One region of the Desulfolithobacter dissulfuricans genome, then DNA from elsewhere that is predicted to be linked to it. Evidence: riboswitches for the same ligand, from Rfam matches in the RefSeq annotation. Region 1 holds a riboswitch; each other region holds the start of a gene.
The links. Region 1 has a riboswitch for cobalamin ahead of GF1_RS13630 (TonB-dependent receptor plug domain-containing protein). Riboswitches for the same ligand answer to the same signal wherever they lie in the genome.

Region 1 (7,356 bases):
GTCGCGGACGGCCCTGATCACACCAAACCGTTCCCACCTGGCCTTTTCCCGGCCTGCCACCCCGGTCTCGGAACCCATGATCGCGATCAGGATGACATCGGGGTTTCGGGCCAGGACCTTTTCCCGGCTGACAGCTCCGGAGGACTGATCGGACAGGATATTCGTCCCGCCGCCAAACTCTATGAAATCATGGGTAAAGGAACCTGGAACCGATCCGAAGAGCGGCTCGGCCCCGACCTGGAGAAAGACCCTGGGCCGCTCCCGGCCATCAACTCTTTGCCGGATGGCGGCCACCTCCTTTTCCGCCCTGGCAACAAGCTCTCCGGCCCGCTGTTCCCGGCCGAGCAGCCGGCCAAGCCTGAGGAGTTGGGCGCAGATATCGGCAAAGGATTTCGGCTGGGTGAACTGCACCACCCGCAATCCCAGCTCACGCAGTTTTCTGATCTGAGCGGGCTGGGTCAAGCCGGTGGCCAGGATCAGGTCCGGATACAGGCTGACGATCTTCTCGATATTGATCTGCATGACCGAACCGATTTTTTCCTTGGTCCTGGCAGCTTCAGGCCGTACACAGTAGCGGGTATTGGCCACCAGGAGTTCTTCAGCGCCCAACAGGTAGATGTTTTCCGTGTTGATGGGCCCAAGCGAGATGATCCGCTGCGCCGTGGTCCTGCCCCGGGCAGGAGGATAGGTGCCCAGCAACAGGATCAGGCCGGCAAGGCAGAGAATACAGGTGCGGCTTGGAAAAGCGGTTCCGGTCGGTTTTTTGTTTCCAGAGGGTCGGCCCCCGGACCGCTTTTTCAGGAAATATCTTCGCATTTCAGGCTGCGCTGGCCAGTGGGACGCGGGACTCCCGAGCCACGGCCATGAGGTTTGTATCCAGGCAGTTCATGATCACCGTGTCCAGGCCGGCCTCGGCCAGCAGCGGCAGCAGTCGGCAGTGGAAGGAGGAACGCTCGCTCCGGGACAGGCAGACCGAGGAATTGGAGATGGCGACAATGGTTTTCGGCGGCCTGCTGCTCAGTTCTTTGACAAGCTGGATGGACTCCAGGACCACATCGATGTCCGGCAGTCCGGCGCTCAGGTTCCAGCTGGCAGGATCCGGCCGGCAACCGATCACCGGATCGAGATAGAGCTGGTCCGGGGAAAGACCGGTCGTCTCGGCGGTTTCCAGGACCTGCATGGCCAGCTGGAGACGACCGTTGACATCCGTGGGCGTCAGTTCGGAGCTGACCAGCAGGACCACCAGGTTGGCCTGGAAAAACTTCGCAATTTTCATGGCCCGGTTCAGTTCGGTCCGGCTGGCGGTCACTGCGTTGATGGTGGCCCGGCCCCGGTGGATCTCCAGGGCCCGCTGCTGGCTCAGCACGTGGCTGGAGAGAAAAAGGGGCACCTCCAGCCGGTCCTGGATGGTTTCCACCAGCCAGGGTGTGAGCCGGCCGAGTTTTCTGCTTTGGCCAAGGTTGATGTCCAGAGCGGTGGCTCCGGCCTCCACCTGACTCCGGGCAAGCTGGACCAGGCTCTCATCGTCCAGCTCTTCCAGGGCCTTGAGAAACTGCGGGTTCATGATGTGCATGCTTTCGCCGATGATTTCCATGGGATCTCCTTGGGTGTCTGATTTTTTTCAGGGCTGCTGCTTGTCCTTCAATATGTTCCCGGGCAAGGGATTATTCCGGCAACAGGCCAATGGTTTGCAACAGATTTCCGCGAAACAGCAGGGCGGCGGGCAGAAGATGAAGGTTTTTTTCGGGGCTGTGCCCCGAAAAAAACCTGTCCGGATAGGTACAGAGATTGGTCCGGCCGGGATGCTGTCATCCCGGCCGGCTGAGGATCCCGTTGCAGGTGAAAAACTGCAGGAGGCTGCCCGCCGCCCTGACAGTGTGTTTTCCTCTTTTAAAAGATCGATCGCCGGTCCGTTCATGGCGGTGACCATGATTGTCTTCGGGTCAGGGCCGGCTGCCGGTCCTCATCCATATTTTCGGCTCAGAACGCATACCGGTAGCTCAGGTAGAGGCCTCTTCCGGGCTTGGGATAGCCTGTTTTCTCGTAGTAGTATTCATCAAAGAGATTGTCCACCTTGAGGGTGAGCCGGTGATGCTCCTTAAACGACATCCCGACCACCAGGTCCGCCACCGTGAAGGAGGGGTATTCTATTTCCGGATAGCCGGGTGCGGTCCAGTCTGTATCCTTCATCCGGCCCTGGCTGCGGAAATGCAGCCTGGCATCGAACATGTCGTCCGAGTATCGGAGGCCATAGTTTATCGTGTAGTCGGCCACGTTGTGGATATCGCTCATGGTCCCATCGGGCTGTTCCTCTTCGGCCTTGAACATGTGGGTGGCATTGACAAACAGTTCCAGCGAACGGTCCCAGTTCATGGGCGCTCCGATATCAAAGGAAAATTCTGTTTCCAGCCCTTCCATTTCGGCGCTGAGGCTGTTTTCGTAGGTGGTGGTGTTGCCGACAGTGATCGTGGTGATCTTGTCGTCCACGTCGGTGTGGAAATAAGTGACGTCCATGGACAATCCCAGCCTGGGCTGAGCATAGCCGATACCGATATCCCAGGTGATCGAGGACTCGGGGTTCAGGTCCGGATTGCCCCGGGTGACCATGGTGACCCCGCCAACGTCCGTTTCCGCATAGCCGGCAAGCTGGGCCGCGGTCGGCGGAACAAAGGCCTTGCCGATGGTGGTGTGCAACCGGAGTCCCAGGTCAAGGTTGTAGTTCAGGCCGGCCCGGGGGCTGAAGGTTGAAAAATCTTCAGAGTTGGGCGTAAAATCGGTTTTGTAGGGCGTTGGTTTGGTCTCCACCTCAAAGGTGTCGTAGCGGCCGCCTATGGTGGCGGTGAGCCGGTCATCCATAAAGCGCCAGATGGTTTCCAGGTAGCCTGCCCAGTTTTCCCGGCCTTCATCCGGGGACCAGGGCGCCCTGCGGGTACCGTCCTGGTTGTAGCTCCGGCTTTCCCTGTCGATATCCTGGTAATCGATTCCGGCGACGAACCTGTGGCTGCCCCAGGTGTACTCGTCCTTGAGCTGGAATCCGAGCCAGTCGGTCTCCGAGTCGTAGCTCCGGTAGGGGGTTACCTGAACCACGGACGGGTACCAGCCCGAGTAGTGGTTGTAGTTCTCGGCAGTCTCGTTGCTGCGGTATCCCGTGAAGCTTATTCTGGTACTGTCGCCCAGTGGCCCGCCGAGAGTAACGTCCATCCCGAAGCGGTCGATATCCTTGTGGCCTGACATATCGTTGCCATAGGCTATGTCACCCGGCGTTTCTATATCGCGGCCCTGGTAGATGTCACCCCTGACATCGATCCGCCACGCTCCCAGATCACCGCCCAGGCGCAGGGAACCGTTTTGGATTTTATAGGCGGTGTTAGGCCTGGTTGCACCGTCGCCCATCTTGTAGTCGTCCGCCTGTTCGAAACGGTTGGCAAAGATGTCAAAGTCAAAGCCTCTCCCCATGCTGCCACCCACGGCCGTCTTTTCCGCATTGGTCTCAAAAGAGCCAAAGCCTATCTCCGCCATACCGGTGAGCGGCCCGGTATGCTTTTTTGTGATGACATTGACGACGCCACCCATGGCCTCGCCGCCGTAGAGAGAGGAGGCGGGCCCCTTCAGGACCTCGATCCGCTCCACGTTGTCAGTGAGCAGGGTCGCCAGGTTGGTGGCCCCTGCCGGCCGGCCGTTGACGAGGACAAGGGTGTGCTTGGTGATACCGGAGAATTCCGGCCGGAAACCGCGGATTCCGATGCCGGCAAGGGCGCCGGGATACTCTATTACTCCGATGGAACTGTTTTTCTTGAGCTGCTCGGTGAGGGTGTCGCCGGTGGTCAGCTCGATGGTCTCGCCATCGATCACCTCGACCTTGGCCGGAATCTCCCGCACTGATTCTTCACTGCGGGTGGCGGTCACCACCACCTCGTCCAGGGTAACTTCGTTTGCAGGACTGTCTTCGTCCGCTCCTGCCAGGGCCAGTCCAGGTGTGGCCACGAGACACAGGGCCAGGGCCGCTCGAATCTCCTTTTTCATCACACATCTCCTCGTAATGACGTTGTGCCGGTCCGGAGATGCCGGGTAAAGGCAAAAAAAAATCCCCGGACCAATAAACAAAAAGTTATTGATCCGAGGATCCCTGATTTTTCCTCGAACAACCCTGTGAGCATACATCTGCCCCTTGTCCGCGAGGGCAGGCTCTCTATGTATTTCAGACAGGTCTTCTGACTCCCGGATCATCCTCCTTTTGCGCCTTCCCAACCCCGGAGGAGGTCAGTGGCATGTTGCAAAATTCGTCCCCGGTCACAGCGGCGGGCCCGTCCCGGATTCACACCGGGTTCCCTATTAAGCTCGGTTAAGAGCATCTGAAAATATGACACCAACGTTACCTGAAAAAATGCGCTCCGTCAACCTGCTCCTGCCGGGAAGAGGTGATCCGTGCCCGCCGAGCGGTTATCGGTCCCGGGAATGTATCGTGAGCACCCTTCAGCGAATATAGCCCCATTCCCGGAGGCGGGCGTAGGCATATTTTGCCTTGTCACCCTGGCGCACTTGGCCAAGAAAGGCGGCGTAGGCCCGGGCGGCCTCTTCCCGGCGCTGCATGCCTTCCAGGGCCCGGCCCCGGTAGAAGAGGATGTCCGGATTGCCTGGCAGTAGCCGGTCCACCTCGTCGAATTCCCGCAGAGCCTGGCCATATTTCTGTTCCGCCAGGCTGGCCATGGCCAGCAGCCAGTGGCTCTGGGCTTCGTCCGGGTAGACCCGGGTGGCCTGGCGGGCATAGCTTGCAGCCTCATTTGGCTGCCGGCGGAGGAACTGACACTTGGCCATGACCACCAGGGCTCCGTAATCCTCCGGAGCCTGGTCAAGAGCGGTGCGCAGCAGCTCTTCGGCCCGATCGAGCTGTTTACCGGCCATGGCGGTTTCCGCCTTCTGGATGGCCTTGATCACCGGTTTGAGACGACGGAGGCTGGCGGTGTGATCCAGGTACCTTTGCCGGTGATCGGGGTTGTCGATCATGGCCCGGTAGCGGCCACGAGCATTTTGGCGGGCCGTTTCCAGCCGTTCCCGGCTCATGGGATGGGTGGCGAACATGAGCTCGATGGCGGTGGGATTGTGCTCTCCGCTCCGCAGCAGGATCTCCATGAGGCCCACCATGCCGAGCGGCGTGTATCCGGCCCTGGTCATGTACTCCATGCCCAGGGCATCGGCCTCCCGTTCGTCGTTGCGGCTGTATCTGGCCAGCAGGGCTCCGGCCCCGATGCCGCCAAGCCTGGAGATCAGTTCGGCCGTACTCTCGTGACCGGCGCTGGAGGTAGCCGCCGAGGCCCCGGCCACCAGGAGGTTGACGAGCAATCCCTTGCCCATCTGTTCGGCTGCGTGCCGGGCGCAGACATGGCCGATTTCGTGTCCCAGCAGGGCCGCCAGCTCGGCTTCGCTCTGCAGTTCCACCAGGATTCCGCGGGTGGCGGCGATGGAACCGCCGGGAAAGGCGTAGGCGTTGATATGGGCCGCATTGACGCCGCGGAACGAAAAGGGCATGTCGGGCCGATGCGAACGGCGGGCCAGTTCCAGTCCCACCCGGTTCAGGTAGCCGTTGAGTCGCTGATCCTGAATAACCCCGTAATCGGCCGAGAACTGGAACGGAGCCTGCTGTCGGTCCAGGGCTATCTCCTGACTCCTGGACATCATGACAAGGGATTTTTCTCCTGTTACCGGGTCAGTACTGCAGGCGGTAAGAAGAGGCGCTCCCATAGCGCTTCCGCCACAGAGAAGGAAAAAACGCAGGATTGACCGACGCGAAAACCGAGATGTGTTGTTTGATCTGCTCATGGTGTTTCGTCCGTTTCAGGCCAGCTGATCTGCAGCAGGAGATCGAAGACAGCCCGGTAGATACGCGGCTCGCCGCTCGCTCTGGGGCCGGCCACGTTCAGGGTTTCGATGTTATGGTCTCTCAGCCATTGCTCTATGGCTTTTTTAGCTCGCTCCGGCTGCCACAGTTCCAGGTCGATATGGAGACAGGGCCGCCGGTGCCGGATGGCCAGGGCCTCGGTCAGGGCCGAACCACCGGTGAGGGGGCCAAAGGAGACAATAAGGGTGCCGTCACTGTCCAGGATGTTTTGCCGGGTCCGGTCCCGGTAGTTGGCCGACGGCAGTTCCTGGAGCCGGTAGCGGGACGGCAGCGATCCCTCTTCAGTCCGGCGTCCCCTGGGCAGCCAGCCGCCATGGGGAATGTTCAGCCTGATGGCCGCGTCAAGGGCCGCCCGGTCGGCCCCGGTCTGTCCTCCGGAGATGATCTTCATGTTCTTTTTCAGGTTGTATTCAGGGCCGTCTGGGAGACGACCCGACCGTTGGCGAGAACGCGGCGGCGATCCGGCCGGCAATACGCTCCATGTTGGCCAGGTAGTCCCGCGCCAGCGGATCGAGCGGAATCACCACTCCGTCGATGGCCCGGGCGATGACCCGGGCGCTGGAGCTGGAAAACTGGGGCTGAACAAAGATGACATGGACATTGTCCTTCCTGGCCGAGGCGATAAGGCGTGCCAGATGGCGGGGGCCCGGCCCCTTGCCCCCGGGGGCCACTGCTTTCTGTCGCAGGCCGTAGGCCCGGCAGAAATAGCCGTAAGCTGGATGAAAAACATAGATGGTCTGGCCGGACAGGGGTGCGAGCACCTCCCTGAGTCTGCGGTCCAGAGCCTCGAGATCCGCGGCAAAGGTTTCATAGTTCAGCTGGTAGAGCTCTTTTCCTTCGGGATCGAGACGGATCAGGGTATCGCGGATGAGAGCCGCCTGTTTTTTGACAAGCCGGGGATCGAGCCAGGTGTGCGGGTCCATTTCTTCGTCGTGTCGCCTGTCTTCGACATGCTCATCACCCGCCCCGTGGCCTTCGTGGTCGTGGTCGCCGGGTAGCAGATCCAGTCCCTGACGCAGGTCGATGATGGAGAGATGGGGTATGGAGCGCTGCAGCTTGGGTATCAGGCTGTTTTCAAACGGCACACCGATGCGAAAATAGACATCGGCCCGGGACAGGGCCGCCATCTGCCGTGGTGTCGGGGCGTAGGTGACCGGACTCTGGCCTGGCTGGACCAGGGCCTGAACCTGGACCCGTTCGCCACCCACCCGTTCGACAAAATATTCCTGGGGCAGGATAGAGACAAAAACCGTGATTCTGGCCAAGGCCACGGCGGGCAGCGAGGTGGACAGCGTCAGAAAGAGGAGAAAAAGAGAAGTTTTTTTCCAGTGCATGGGATCCTTCCGAAACAGGTTTGTCCGAAAAACACCACAGGTTTGGATAATTCCATAGTGATTTTCATGAGTTGTTGTGGCTGGACAGTACTGAAATGTGGTCCAACCATGCTGGTTAGCACCATC
Region 2 (7,356 bases), 150 kb from region 1:
GTCATGAGCGAGGGCGGTCGCATCCAGGTCCGGGCGGAGAACTACGAGGCCTGTATTGCCAAGAAGAACGCGTCGCCTGAACGATGCGTGCAGATCGTCATCAGTGACAACGGGCCCGGTATGCCCCCTGAAGTGGTGGAAAAGATTTTTGATCCCTATTTTTCCCACCGGGAGGGGGGCAGCGGCCTGGGACTTGCCATCTGCCACTCCATCATTGACAAGCATGACGGCCGAATCAGCGTGGTCTCCATCCCCGGAAAAGGCACTACCTTCACCATCCTCCTGCCGGTGGGCGCCGGGCCCGTTCTGCGGCAGAGGATCGACGCGGAACGTCCCGGGCCCAGGAGGCAGGCCAGTATCCTGCTCATGGACGATGATCCCATGATCCGCGAACTGGTGGGCCAGATGCTCACCTTTCTCGGACACCGGGTCCAAGCGGTCAGTGATGGCCAGGAGGCCGTTGACCGCTTTGGAGATGCCCGGGAGAGTGGTATGCCCTATGATCTGGTGATACTTGATCTGACCATTCCGGGCGGAATGGGTGGAAAGGAGGCGGCGGCCAGGTTGCTGGAACTCGATCCTGAGGCCCGGATCATTGTTTCCAGCGGTTATTCCAACGATCCGGTGATGGCCGAGTACCGGCGATACGGCTTTCAGGCAGCTATTTCCAAGCCCTATAACCTGGAAGAGATGAAGCGCGTTCTCCACTCCTTTGGCTTTTAGGGCGCCGGTGCGCTTCGCTTCCCCTGCTCCGGTCCGCCCGGTTCACTGGCCATGAAGCGGACCAGGATCCCATTGGTCCTGGCGCCCGCAATGAGGGCAGCCCCGCCACCGGGCATGTTCCGTCACCTATCTGGCCAGGGCTGCCGGCCGGGAATGGTCACCGGGCCGGGTTTTCTCCGGCGGATGTGGGGTGGCGGAACGGTCCTTGAGATGGCGTACCCAGCATTGCCAGGGACGGATATCCTCGGTGCAGGCAAAGGGACAACCGGAAAAATCGGGTTCGCGGATGGGACAGAGCCCGCATTTGAGTGAACAGATAAGTTTTGCCGCTTTTTCAAGGGCCTTTTCGGTGAGATCATATGTATGGCTCATGGTGGTCCTCCTTTTGGCATATGCATACCATCGCCTCAGATAATACCGTCTCCCTGTTTGGTCTTGGTTAGAAAAAGATCAAGAAGCAGTCACAACCTGCTTCTGTTTTCCTCTCCTTTCTGTCCTGCGGTTCCATGCCCGGACGCAGATCCAATCCATTTCAAAAACAAATCCTAACAGAAAAATAATCTTTCCCGGCTACTGTCCCGTTTGAATGCAGGTTTGTTGCCGTGCAGGTACGACTGTGTGGCACAAGATCAAAGATTATACAGGAGTGATAAATTGAGGATGTTGCAATGGCTGAAAGGCAGGAAATGGATCACCGTCGGGACCAAGATTCTTTTCGGGGTAGCCCTGGTTTCCAACCTGTTCATAGGGGCGCTGCTCTATGTCAACTATCAGTCCAGCCGGACCGTACAGCAGACCGTTGACGACGTTCTGCAGATACGGGAACAGCTCAGTTCCAACCTCCGGTCCACCATCTTCCAGCTTCAGAAGGAGTTCATATCTCTACCGGAGTTCTTCAAGGTGGACCGGAGGGCGGAGATACTTTCGGCCGTGGACCGAGATTTCCAGGTGGCCAGCCGGGAAACACTCACCGGCCGCCAGGCCTACAGGCCGCTTTACTCCAGGACCGAGCGCCGCGATCTGGCCAGGAACCGGATGGTGGTCCAGGAAAGAGACGGCAAGGTGGTGCTTTCCTATGGGTTGCTGGACGAGGAAAATAACTTCACCCAGACTGTGGAGCGCTTGACCCTGCGGAGTCCGGATCCGGCCGGGGACGCGGCCAGGCTGCGGGAGCTGATCGGCCGGCTGGACGACCAGTCCGGCGAGGCGGAGGCCCTGCAGCAGAAGATCCGTGAGCTCGGGGTCAAGGTTGCCGATGAAAGCCTCAAGGCGGAAAAAACCCGTAACGAGATTCTTGATCATGTGGAAGAGATAAACGCGATGGAAAAGAAACTGGCTGCGGTCCGCGACCAGCAGCAGCGCTTTACCCTGGGGATGGGTTTGCTGGCCATCTTTGCCAACATGGTGGTGCTGTTCTTTCTCATCCGGATCATCGTCGAACGGCCACTGTACCGGCTGACACGCATCATCGACGAGATTCGGGCCGGGCGTTTTCCCGATATTCCCTGTCAGCAGCGGGGTGACCAGATCGGGGTCCTGTCCGGGGCGATCAAGAATTTCCGCGAGGCCCTGGCCGAGCTGCAGCTGGAAGACCGGCGCAAGGCAAAGGAAAAAAACATTATAGACGAACTGATAGACTCCATCGCCACTGTGGTGCACGGTCTGGAACAGCGGGCCCGGCAGCTGGTCGACATGTCGGAAACCCTGCAGGAACTGGCGGCCACCACGGGCAGCCAGTCGGAGAGCGCCACCGTCCGGGCCCGGGATACGGCAGAACATACGCAAAATGTCTCCCAGGCCACCGATCAGCTGCGCCGGACAGTGGAGGGCATCAACGCCCAGATCGTCAGTCAGAACGAGCTGGTGGCCGGCATAGTCCACGGGGTGACCGTCTCCCACGGCAACATCCGTCAGCTCAAGCGGGCCATCGCCGATATCGGCGGGATAATCGGTCTGGTACGGGAGATCACCGACCAGACCAAGCTGCTGGCCCTCAATGCCACCATCGAGGCGGCCCGGGCAGGCTCCGCCGGCAAGGGTTTTGCCGTGGTGGCCAGTGAGGTCAAGGATCTCTCCCTGGAAACCGAACGGGCAACCCAGGATGTGATGGAAAAGGTGAGCGCCATCGAGAAGGCCAGCCTGACCTTTGTCGCCAATCTCCAGGATATAGAGCAAAGGGTCCAGGATCTCAATCAGGTCACTGCCCACATCACCGGGGCGGTGGGTGAGCAGCAGGAAGTGGTAACCACCATCGCCGGGCTGAGTTCCCAGACATCGGAAAATACCAGGATGGTCTCGGCCAACATCGTCATGGTCAACGAGGCCGCGGTCCGGGCCCGGGAACTGTCACACCAGGTGCATGAGTATTCCGACGAGATAGCAGGGCAGTTGACCACCCTGCTCAGGGAAACGACCACCAAACTGCAGCAGCTCGGCCGGGGGGAAGAGGGCGAGCTCGCCGCCATGTCTTCGTGACAGCGCCGCTTCCTTCAGGCTGGGCAGCTGGCTCGTACCCTTTATCTTGACTTCGGGAGTGGGATTCTGTACCATATGATGACAGTTTTCAGGTGTCCGCAGATGCGGATGAAAAGGGAACCCGGTGTAATTCCGGGACGGGCCCGCCGCTGTAACCGGGGACAAATCCTGCAATAGTGTGTCGTAGACAGACGGTGTGTCGTAGACAGACGATGCCACTGGCCGCTTCAGGGCTGGGAAGGCGCGGGAGGAGGATGATCCGGAAGTCAGAAGACCTGCCTGAAAAATGACTCCGTGGCCGACGGCAAAGGCGCGGGGAGACATAGAGAGACTCTGGGATAAAGACGGGACATCCTGGATCAATGTAACAATTGGTCCGGGATTTTTTTATTTCCGGGCCGTAGAGAAGGAGGTTTCGTATGAAATGGAAATCGGTTTTTCTTGCGGCACTGACCCTGTTCTTTCTGTCGGTGGCAACCTGTTATTCCAGCGGAGCGTACAAGGTGGAACATAAAAACGCCATAGTCCTGGCCATGTTCGGAACCACGGTGGAGCCTGCCCTGCAGGGACTTTTGAACATCCGGGAAAAAGTCGTGGCCATGTATCCGGAAACCCCGGTCCGGGTTGCCTTCACCTCCAATATCATCCGCAAGAAATGGCAGCACCGGGCCCAGGATCCCGAATATATCAAGGCCCATCCCGAGATTCCCGCCGATATTCTCCATGTCAAGACCCCGCTGGCCACCATCGCCGATCTCCAGGACCAGGGATACGACACCATCGTCCTCCAGCCGACCCATATCGCCATGGGCGAGGAGTTTCTTGACCTGGCCACCTATGTGGACGGGCTGATGAGCATGGGCACGGTAAAGAAAGCCAAGTACAAGCCGTTCCACAAGATCGCCCTGGGACGTCCGGCGCTTGGCACCTACGGCACCGCCCATCCCTATGACGAGGACGTGATGACCGCGGCCCGGGCCCTGGCCGGCGATGCCGAGCTGGCCCGCAGGGAAAAGGCCGCCCTGGTCTACATGGGCCATGGTAACGAGTACTTTCCCTCGGGCGGTTCCTATCTGGAGCTGGCCGACCGCATGCGTCAGCTCTATCCCGACGTCCTGACCCTGATCGGCAACGTGGAGGGGTTCCCGGCCCTGGAAGACGTGCTCGATTCGCTCAGGCATGCCGGGGTGAAGAAGGTCGTGCTCAAGCCCTTCATGGTGGTGGCCGGTGACCATGCCATGAACGATATGGCTGGTGATGAAGAGGATTCCTGGAAGAGTGTGCTGGAGAAGAACAATATCCAGGTGATTGCGGTCAAGAAGGGGCTGGGCGAAAACGATAAGTTTGCTGACATCTTTGTCCAGCACCTGGTCGATGCCGCGAGTGATGCCGGCATCCATCTGAAGTAGATGCGTGCCTGGCGGGGATCCTCTCCACTGCTCCTGGTCGTCCTGGCCGGTCTGCTGGTCGCGGGCATGGTCCTGGCCGCCACCATGGGCTACATGAGGATCCCTGCCGCCGATGTTCTGCAGCTGATCCGCGACCGGATCCTGGGGCTGGACAGTTCCGTGGATCCGGTGTCTGCCGCCGTGGTCCTGGACGTCCGGCTGCCGCGTATCATCGAGTCGGTGCTGGTGGGCGGGATGCTGGCCGTGTGCGGCGGGGTCTTCCAGGCCATCCTGCTCAATCCGCTGGCCGATCCCTACACACTTGGCATCTCTTCCGGGGCCGCTTTTGGCGCCTCCCTGGTCATCGTCCTCCAGGTCTTCGGACTCTCACTGCCCCAGTTCATATCCGTACCTCTGTTCGCCTTTGGCGGGGGGGTGGCCACCCTGGCGGTGGTTCTGTCGCTCGCTGCGGGTGACCGGCGTCTCTCCTCCACCAGCCTGATCCTCTCCGGGGTCATTGTCGCGGCGATTCTGTCAGCGGCCATCGGGTTTCTCAAATTCCTGGCCGACGAACAGGTGGGGGTGATCATCTTCTGGCTCATGGGGAGCCTGTCCGGGGCCTCCTGGCAGGACATTCTGGTCCTGGTGCCGGTGGCCGTCATCGGCCTGCTGGTGGTGCTGCTCCATGGCCGGGACCTCAACGTTATGGCGATTGGCGAGCGGACCGCGGTGACCATGGGCGTGGATACGGTCCGCCTGCGGCGCACCCTCCTTGTCACCTGTACCCTGATGGCTTCGGTCTGCGTGGCCGTGGCCGGGATCATCGGTTTCGTCGGCCTGATCGTGCCCCACCTGCTCCGCTCGGTGATCGGCCCGGATAACCGCTGGCTCCTGGCCCTGTCCTTTTTCGGTGGCGGTCTGCTGCTGCTTTTTGCCGACACCCTGACCCGGGCCGTGCTGCCGGCCGAGGTGCCCATCGGTGTCCTCACCGCCCTGATCGGCGGACCGTTTTTCTGCGTGATATTCAAGAGAAAACTGAGGGCGGAATAATGACGGTTCTGGTGGCGGAGCAGGTTTCGTTTGCCTACGGTAACCAGCCGGTACTCGCCGGTATCGACCTGGCCTGCAAGGGCGGATGCTGCTACGGTATCCTGGGTCCCAACGGCAGCGGCAAGACCACCCTGCTCGATCTTTTCTGCGGCCTGCTGCATCCCCGGGAGGGACAGTTGACCTTCATGGGCCGGGAGCTGCGGAGGTGGCCGGTCCGGGACCTGGCCCGCCGGCTGGCCCTGGTACCGCAGGAATTCGTCATCCGCTTCGGGTTCACGGTCCGCGAGGTGGTGGCCATGGGCCGCCATCCGCACCTGCACCGGTTCGCCAGCCTCGATCCCGGCGATCACCGTCTGGTGGAACGGACCATGGAGGAGCTCGGGATCGCTCACCTGGCCGACCGGCCGGTCACCCGGTTATCCGGCGGGGAAAAACAACGGGTGGCCGTGGCCAGGGCCCTGGTCCAGGAACCCCGGGTGCTGCTGCTCGATGAGGCCACCTCCAACCTGGACATCTACCATACGCTGGCCATCCTGGACGTGATACGGTGCCGGATCCGCGACAGGGGCCTGACCGTGGTCGCGGCCCTGCACGACCTGAATCTGGCGGCCTGGTTCTGTGACGAGTTGGTCTTTCTGAAAGAGGGACGCGTGGTCCGCCGGGGACGGGTGGATCAGGTCCTGGTGCCGGAAATCATCGATGAGGTCTACGGGGTCTGCTCCCGGGTGCGGCAGGATGGGTTCACCGGCGGGCTCCAGGTCAGCTTTAAAAGAAGAAGCGAGGATATGGTATGAAACAGTGGCGCATGATGCTCTGCTTCCTGGCGCTGTTCCTTCTCCTGGCAGTAGGCGGGACGGTTCGGGCCGCCACCCTGCGCGACAGTGACAACCGGGTGATTGTCTTTGACCACCCTTTTTCCCGGATTATCTCCCTCTATCCCGCCCATACCCGGAACCTCCTGGACATGGGCCTTGAACCGGAGAAGATCGTCGCCGTGGGCCGCAGTGACCGCCAGCTTGATCGACCCCGGGTCAGTTTCCGGGACGATCCCGAACGGCTGCTGGCCCTGGAACCAGACCTGGTCCTGATCCGGCCCATGATCAGCCGCGCCTATCCCCAGCTTGTCAAGCGCCTCGAGCAGAGCGGGGTCACGGTGGTCTCCCTGCAGCCCGCCTCCATGGACCGGCTGTTCTGGTACTGGGAGACCCTGGGCCGGCTGACCGGAAAGGAGGATGGGGTTCGGGCCATGATCGGTCGTTTCGGCCGCGAACTGGCGACCATCCGGCGCCAGGTGGATTTGATCCCGGCTGGGCAGCGCAAAAAGGTCTACTTCGAGGCCATCCACAGGCGGATGAAGACCTTTGCCCCCCGCTCCATGGCCATTTTTGTTCTTGAATCCGCCGGCGGGATCAATGTGGCCGCCGACGCGCTTCAGGTGCGCAACACCAATATTGCCGCCTATGGCAAGGAACGGATCCTGGCCCGGGCTTCGGAGATCGATGTCTTTCTGGCCCAGAAGGGACGGATGAACCCGGTGACCGTGGAGATGATCCGCAGCGAACCCGGCTTTCAGGTGATCAAGGCGGTTCGCAACGACCAGATCTACCTGGTGGACGAAAAACTGGTCTCCCGGCCCACCCTGGGGCTGCTTACCGGGATCAGGACCGTGTTTGAGATTCTCTATCCGGTGCAGTGATGGACCACGGGCCAGCTATACTCA
Region 3 (7,356 bases), 1.8 Mb from region 1:
CTGTTAAAAAACGTAGCGAGCGAAGATGAGACAAGGAAAAATGAGGCGAAAAGCGCAGTGTACATGGAGTACATGAGCACTTTGAGCCGAATTTTGACGCAGTATCATCGAGCGCAGTAGTTTTTCAACGGCCTGATAGATACGGCGCCGGCAACCCGGTCGGTGCCGGCGCGTCTCCCTGTCGTCATCCAGGCACTGCTTTTCTCCTTTCCCCTCCAGAAAGACAGTCAGCAGCTTCACTTTTCTCTTCATCCACCCTGTAACTCGTTGTCCACCACCTGGCGGACCGCAGACAGACATCAGCGCCCGGAGGGATTGGTTTCCCGGCAGCGACACCCCCCTTTCCTCTTTTCAGCCATGATGTGTTCCAGGACCATGGACCGACCATGTTCCCGCACATCCCTGCGGATATCCTCTTCACTGTAGCCGAAGCAAAAACATATCAGCTCATCCATCAACTCTTCTCCCGTTTCCAGAACCATGCCGCCACATAGTGGTAACAACCGGCCTTGCGAACCTTACAGGCCAGGCCAACTCCCCGACAAAACATAAAACCTTCAATTTCCAATTATTAGGAACGTTATCTGTTATCATTTTTTGCCCATTCCCAGAGCCAGAAGATATTCTCTGCCTGGCTATAAATATTAAAAAACCATTTGACTCACCAAGGTTATCCACCTAAAATTTTCAACACCACAAACACACTGGAGCCCAATCGTTACAGAGAAGGCAGCTTACTTGAACCATATAATATCCAATTAACCTGTAACCAACGACATCACAGCCAGGCTGTCCGCACACGAGGAAACCCCATGTTGTCTTTCTGGAAAAATATCAGTCTCTCCATCAAATTTGGCATTCTTTTCAATGGACTGCTTCTCATTTTCATCTCCTTTCTCCTGCTCAGCTTCTACAGCAACAAAAAAACGGTAGAGAACTTTTCCAACCTGCTCGACAACGATGCGGCCATTGTCGAGCACGCAAAAAACGTCAACATCGCCATGCTCCAGTCGAGGAGAAACGAAAAGGACTTTCTCCTGAGAAAAAAGCTGGAATACCGTGACAGGCTGGAAAAGAACGTGGCCGATCTCAAGAAAGAGACCAGTGACATTCGTACCCTGGCCCAGGGGAAAAATGAAGAGATTGCCCGGATGGCCGATTCCATCATCGTTGATACCGACAGCTACCTGAACAATTTCAAGGAGCTGGTCCGGATAAGCCAGGTGATCGGCCTTGACTCAAGCTCCGGCCTTCGTGGCCACCTGGAGCAGGCCGCCCGGGAGCTGCGGGATTTTGTCAAACTCCATGAGGTGGATGAGCTCTATCTTACCCTGCTCAAAACCAGAAAACTGGAAAAGGAATATATCCGTACCAGCTCGGACCGAATCCGGAACAAACTGCTGACTGCGCTGGAACTCCTGGAGGACATAGTCAGTTCCGGAACTTTTGAGGAGTCGACCCAGAAAGAGATCTTCAACGACCTGGCCGGGTACAAGGAGGCCCTGATCCGGTTCATGGATGGTGACACTGCTGCCTATGACGCGGTGGTCGAATATGCGGTGCGTATCGAACGGGCCCTGAACTCCATCTATGTCCAGGGAGCCAGATCCCTGGTACTCAACATCAGCCTGCATGAAAAACAGTACCTGCTTCGGCGAGACCCCCAGGATCTCCAGGCGACCCTGGATGCCCTGGAGATGCTGTCCGAGGCCTTTGATAACGGCCTGGTCGATGAACAGTACCTGGAGCGTATTGTGGACAAAACCGACACGTACCGCGATGCCCTGCTGGCGCTGTACGAAAACGACCAGAAGATCACCAGAATCAACGACGCCATGCGGGAAAAGGCCCATCGGGTGGAGGAAGATGTCAGGAAAATCGTTGCCATCTCCCATGCGAAACAGCTTGAAAAACGGGAGATGATCCAGCAAAGCAACCACCGGCTGCAAGTCTCGGTGCTGGGGATCGCCACGTTAGTGACCATGGGCAGCATGCTGTTCATATTCCTTACTGTTCGCTCAATTGTCGCCACCATCCGCGAGGCGGTCACCTTTGCCGGGCGTGTGGGCGAAGGTGACTTCACCACCACTCTTGCCAGCAAAGGCCGGGACGAAATCGGTCAACTGATCGATTCGCTCAACCAGATGGTGGAAAAACTCAACACGGTCTTCAAAAAAGTGGGAAACAGCACCGGAGTTCTGCAGGCTTCGGCGGCCGAACTCTCTGAATCATCCGGTGCCATGTCCCGGGGAGCCGATCAATCATCGGAAAAGGCGAACAATGTAGCAGCAGCGACCGAAGAAATGAGCTCCAACATGAATTCCGTGGCCGCAGCATGCGAAGAAGCGGCCACCAATGTCAACATTGTCGCCGCAGCCGTGGGAGAGCTCTCGACCACGGTCCAGAGGATTGCCACGAACACCTCGGAGGCTCGGGATGTGGCCCTGGAGGCCGTGACCCTTGCTTCAAGCTCGTCTGAGAAGGTCGACGCCCTGGGGCAGGCAGCCGGGGAAATCAGTAAGGTCACCGAGGTAATCACCGAGATCTCCGAGCAGACCAACCTGCTGGCCCTCAATGCCACCATCGAGGCGGCCCGGGCCGGAGAGGCCGGCAAGGGCTTTGCGGTGGTTGCCAATGAGATCAAGGAACTGGCCAATCAGACAGCCGACGCCACCAGGGAAATCAAGACCAAAATTGAAGCCATTCAGGGCTCCACCAACCTGACGGTGAGCGAGATCAAGCGGATCACCGAGGTCATCGCCAGGGTGAACGAAATCGTGGCCACCATTGCCACCGCAGTGGATGAACAGACTGCCAGCACCACGGAGATAGCGGAGAATGTTCAGCAGGCGGCCCAGGGAATCTCCGAGGTCAATGAAAATGTTGCCCAGAGCTCGGCGGTGTCCGGTGACATTGCCCGGGAGATCGCCGAAGTCAGCCAGGTGGCCGGAGAGATCACCTCGCTCAGCACCGGCGTAAGCCAGAATGCCGAGGAGCTGGCCAGGATGGCCGATGAACTCAAGAAACTGCTGGTCCTGTTCCGCACCCGCTGACAGGGCTGCCCCCCTGGCTCTTGCTGACACAAGCCTGTCCGGCCTGAATGCCCTGGCTGGACAGGCTTTCTCTTTTCAGCCTCTTTTTTCGTCCCGCCAGGTCGGCTGGCGCCTACTTTTTCCCGGAACAACCGCTACAGCCCCGCTTATCACCGCGTATATCGCGGGCAAAGAGGGAGATTCCCCGCTCCATGGCGCAGAAATCGCCGCACATGGTGCAGGTGCGCTGGTTTTCCGGGGTGCGGTCCCTGCGAATCCTGCGGGCCTCCTCAGGAAACATCAGCAGTTCCATCTGCTTTTCCCACCGGGTATCGCGCCGGGCAATGGCCACCTGTTTCTCTCGTTCCCGCATGGATGGATCACGAGCGATGTCGCCGATCCTGGCCGCCAGCCGGGTGGCCCTGATACCTTCGCGCACGTCCTGTTCGTTGGGCAGGGCAAGATGTTCCGCCGGGGTGATGTAGCAGATCAAATCCGCCCCGTAACGAGCTGAATTAGCCGCGCCGATGGCGGCGGTAATATGGTCATAGCCGGCCCCGGAATCGGCTGGCAGCGGCCCCAGCACATAATAGGGAGCGTTGCCGCTCATCCTCTTTTCCAGCATGATATTGCCCTCGATTTCATCGAGCGGCACATGGCCCGGGCCTTCCACCATCATCTGGCATCCCATCTCCCGACCTATCTCGGCCAGTTCGCAGTTGGTGATCATCTCCGCCATCTGGGCCCGGTCGTGACTGTCATGGATGGCCCCGGCCCGGATACCGTTACCCAGCGACAGGACGGCGTCATATTTCTTCATCAGCTCGCAGACCCGGTCAAACTGCTCATAGAGGGGATTTTCCCGGTCATGGTATTCCATCCAGGACACCATGAAGGTACCACCTTTGGAGACCAGGCCGCCATAGCGATAGCCCTGGCGTCGCAGCCGCTCGATGGAATAGCGGTTGATCCCGCAGTGAATGGCCATGAACGAGATTCCATCCTCCAGCTGCCGCTCAATGAGCTCGAAAAGATACTCGGGATCGAGCTTGTTGGGGTTATGGTACTTGCGGCTGGCCTCGGAAAAGGCCTGGTACAACGGCACATTGCCCACCGGCAGGTTGACGGTGGCCAGCACCTCGCGCCGCACCAGATCCAGGTCACCACCGGTGGAAAGTTCCATCAGAGTATCGGCCTGTTCTTCTTCGGCGATCCGCGCCTTTCTTTTTTCCAGCTCGATATCCTTGATGTCCGACGACGTGCCGATGGAGGCATTGACTTTGGTCCGCAGCCCGGTGCCAATACCGACCACCTTCTGATTCGGCCGATTATGGTTGACCGGAATAACGATTTCTCCCAGGGCGACAAGCTCCCTGATCAGCTCGGCATCCTTGCCCTCATCCCGGGCTACCTGCTCCATCTGTGCTGTGATGACACCCTCGCGGGCCAGTTCCAATTGGGTTTTCATGTTCTTTTTCTTTCCTCCTGAGGCTGTCCCGGCCGGCAAAAAAAAATCCGCGCCACAGCACTCGCCATGACGCGGATCTACAGGACAGCAGTATCCGTTATTCGGTTCAATCTGGCAGGTCTTCTGACTTACGGATCAAGCCCCTGCCTGCGCCTTCCCATCCACCAGAGGTGAACAGTGGCATCATGCAGGCAGAGTCCCCGTTTACAGCGCCGGCCCTGAGCGTTACGGATTCACACCGTATTCCCTATTCTCCGTCGACAACCACCGCCGACGGCACCAGACTGATCTATAGCACCCACATATGCCAGAAATAAGAAAAAAGGACAAGACTATTTAGTGTTCGTCCAGACCGTACTCCTTGATCTTGTTGAGCAGGGTCTGCCGGGCAATTCCGAGAATTCGAGCTGTTTTCGATCGGTTACCCCCTGTCTGGGCCAGTATGGTTCGAATTGCCTCACGCTCCATGTCACGCAGGGTAAAACCCTGCCTGCCGCTCTTCTCCAGATGCGGCTCCATGTCAACCGGCAGCAGGTGAGGCGGCAGTTCCCGGGGAGTTATCTGTTCTCCAAGACAGAGGATCACTGCGCGTTCCACAGTGTTTTCCAGCTCCCTGATATTGCCAGGCCAGTCGTATCGTCCAAGGAGCATCAAGGCCTGCGGGTGAAATCCCCTGATGTCTTTCCGGTTTTTTGCCGCATATTTCTTCAGGAAATAATCAGCCAGGGCCGGAACGTCCTCTGGCCGCTCTCTGAGAGGTGGTAACTCGATGGGTACCACGGAGAGACGAAAAAAGAGATCCTGGCGGAAACTGCCCTCTTCCACCATCTGCTGAAGATTCTTGTGGGTTGCCGCGACAAGACGGACATCCACGTTTACAGACTGGCTGGAGCCGAGGCGTTCAAACTCTCCTTCCTGAATAACCCTGAGTATCTTGGCCTGGGTCTGCAACGACATATCGCCGATTTCATCAAGAAACAACGTGCCGCGGTGGGCCTGTTCAAAGCGGCCCTTACGCTGCCGCTCCGCACCGGTAAAGGCACCCCGTTCATGGCCGAACAACTCACTTTCCAGCAGATTTTCATGCAGCGCCGCGCAGTTGACCTTGATAAAGGGACCGTCTTTACGCAGACTGTTGTGATGCAGGGCCCCGGCAATCAACTCCTTACCGGTTCCCGATTCTCCGGTGATGAGTACTGTTGCATCGCTGGGAGCCACCAACGAGAGGGTCTCAAACACCCTCTGCATACCACTGCTGCGGCCGATAATATTGCCAAAGTCAAACTTTTCTCCAAGCCGTTCCCTGAGCTGTGCGTTCTCTTCTCTAAGCGCCTCGATATTGAGCGCTTTTTCCACTGCCAGATTCAGCGCCTCGATATCAACAGGCTTGGTCACATAATCGACTGCGCCCTGTTTCATAGCCGCCACAGCACTTTCCACCGAAGAAAATGCCGTGATAACAATAACCGGCTCCATGCGTCCCTTTTCCCTGAGCAGTGCCAGGGTTTCCAGGCCATCCATTCGCTGCATTTTCAGGTCCAGCAGAATCAGATCCACCTCCTGGTCCATCAGTAGAGGCAGGACCTGATCCCCATCGTCGACTTCAAGTAAGCGATAGCCGGCTCCCATGAGATTTACCTTGAGCATGGTACGATGAGCCGCGTCATCATCAACAAGCAGAATCGTTTTTTCCTGCATATCACCTGTTTCCAGTTTGTGATTACCACTGAAATTCAGCCACCGATGGATGAAGGTGTCGACCTCACTTGTTGCACGGGTGTCTGTGGCCTGGATGGCCACAGTCAAGCCCCCAGGGACGGGTTTATGGCGTCCCGTGAAACAAGGGAGGTCGACACCGGTTTCAATGCCAAAGATTGATGGTAATCAGATTCCAGTTTGATTTTTCTGGGTTACGGGGAGCACCACCGTGATTTTCGTCCCCTTGCCCGGTGCTGATACCACTTCAAAATGCCCATGATGCTGTTCAACGATCTGGTGACTGACAGCCAGGCCCAGTCCGGTCCCTGCCCGCCGGGTCGTGAAAAACGGATCAAACATTTTCTCCTGTTCTTCCCGGGTCATACCCTTGCCCGAATCGGAAACCGTTATTTGGACCGTATCTTTTTCTTCGATGCAGGCCAGGCTGATACGACCACCACCGGGGGTGGCATGCAGTGCATTTTTCAGCAGATTAAGAACAACCTGTAGAAGGAGATCGCCATCGGCAACAATGGTCCTGGTACACTGGATATCCATGAAAAAATCAATATGCCCGGCGCGGAAATCATGCTCGAGCAACCTGGCTGTCTTTTCGAGCAGCCGGCCGGGATACACTTTTCCGAACTCGGGATCTCTTGGCCTGGAAAACTGCAGCAGAGCAGAAATTGCCGCGTTCAGACGATCCACCTCTCCCACCATCAACTGGGCATATTCCCGGGAATTTTCATCCACAGCCTGATTGCCAAAATACTGGGCAAACCCTCGTAATGTCCCCAGGGGATTTCTGATTTCATGGGCAATCCCGGCCGCCATTCGTCCCAGTGCCGCGAGACGGCGGGAACGCTCCAGTTGCTTCTCCATGGCCCGCAGTTCCCGGATATCGCGGATGATCACCACGGTACCAAGTCGATTCCCCTCCTGGTCCTTCAGGGGGGAAGCGCTGAGCCGGACAGGAATGGACCGGTTATCTGTCCGCTGCATCTCATACTCCAGGGCAGCCACTCCCTGTTCCGTACAGATCTGCTCGCCGGGCCAGTTGGCAAACACCCTGTCCACCGACATACCAAGCAGTTTCCCGGCAGGAGAACCGGCCAACCGCGCTGCCCGTGCGTTCACCGATACGATCCGCTGGCCGCA

Region 2: linked by a shared signal. The riboswitch ahead of GF1_RS12980 (sirohydrochlorin cobaltochelatase) and the one ahead of GF1_RS13630 (TonB-dependent receptor plug domain-containing protein) in region 1 are both predicted to bind cobalamin.
Region 3: linked by a shared signal. The riboswitch ahead of thiC (phosphomethylpyrimidine synthase ThiC) and the one ahead of GF1_RS13630 (TonB-dependent receptor plug domain-containing protein) in region 1 are both predicted to bind cobalamin.

The regions. Positions count from the first base shown of each region.
Region 1 covers NZ_AP024233.1:3,048,089-3,055,444, reverse strand. The annotation lists gene GF1_RS13640 (ABC transporter substrate-binding protein) at 1-816, opposite strand, end outside; gene GF1_RS13635 (dihydropteroate synthase) at 818-1,594, opposite strand; gene GF1_RS13630 (TonB-dependent receptor plug domain-containing protein) at 1,981-4,023, opposite strand; cobalamin riboswitch at 4,185-4,370, opposite strand; gene GF1_RS13625 (M48 family metalloprotease) at 4,474-5,676, opposite strand; gene GF1_RS13620 (putative molybdenum carrier protein) at 5,814-6,287, opposite strand; gene GF1_RS13615 (metal ABC transporter solute-binding protein, Zn/Mn family) at 6,307-7,230, opposite strand.
Region 2 covers NZ_AP024233.1:2,900,170-2,907,525, reverse strand. The annotation lists gene GF1_RS12995 (PAS domain S-box protein) at 1-723, shown strand, start outside; gene GF1_RS12990 (hypothetical protein) at 850-1,095, opposite strand; gene GF1_RS12985 (methyl-accepting chemotaxis protein) at 1,384-3,198, shown strand; cobalamin riboswitch at 3,272-3,495, shown strand; gene GF1_RS12980 (sirohydrochlorin cobaltochelatase) at 3,618-4,607, shown strand; gene GF1_RS12975 (FecCD family ABC transporter permease) at 4,608-5,636, shown strand; gene GF1_RS12970 (ABC transporter ATP-binding protein) at 5,636-6,430, shown strand; gene GF1_RS12965 (ABC transporter substrate-binding protein) at 6,427-7,332, shown strand; gene GF1_RS12960 (nucleotide-binding protein) at 7,332-7,356, shown strand, end outside.
Region 3 covers NZ_AP024233.1:1,259,042-1,266,397, reverse strand. The annotation lists gene GF1_RS05570 (bacterioferritin-associated ferredoxin) at 300-455, opposite strand; gene GF1_RS05565 (methyl-accepting chemotaxis protein) at 813-3,053, shown strand; gene thiC (phosphomethylpyrimidine synthase ThiC) at 3,166-4,500, opposite strand; cobalamin riboswitch at 4,597-4,799, opposite strand; gene GF1_RS05555 (sigma-54-dependent transcriptional regulator) at 4,837-6,198, opposite strand; gene GF1_RS05550 (two-component system sensor histidine kinase NtrB) at 6,385-7,356, opposite strand, start outside.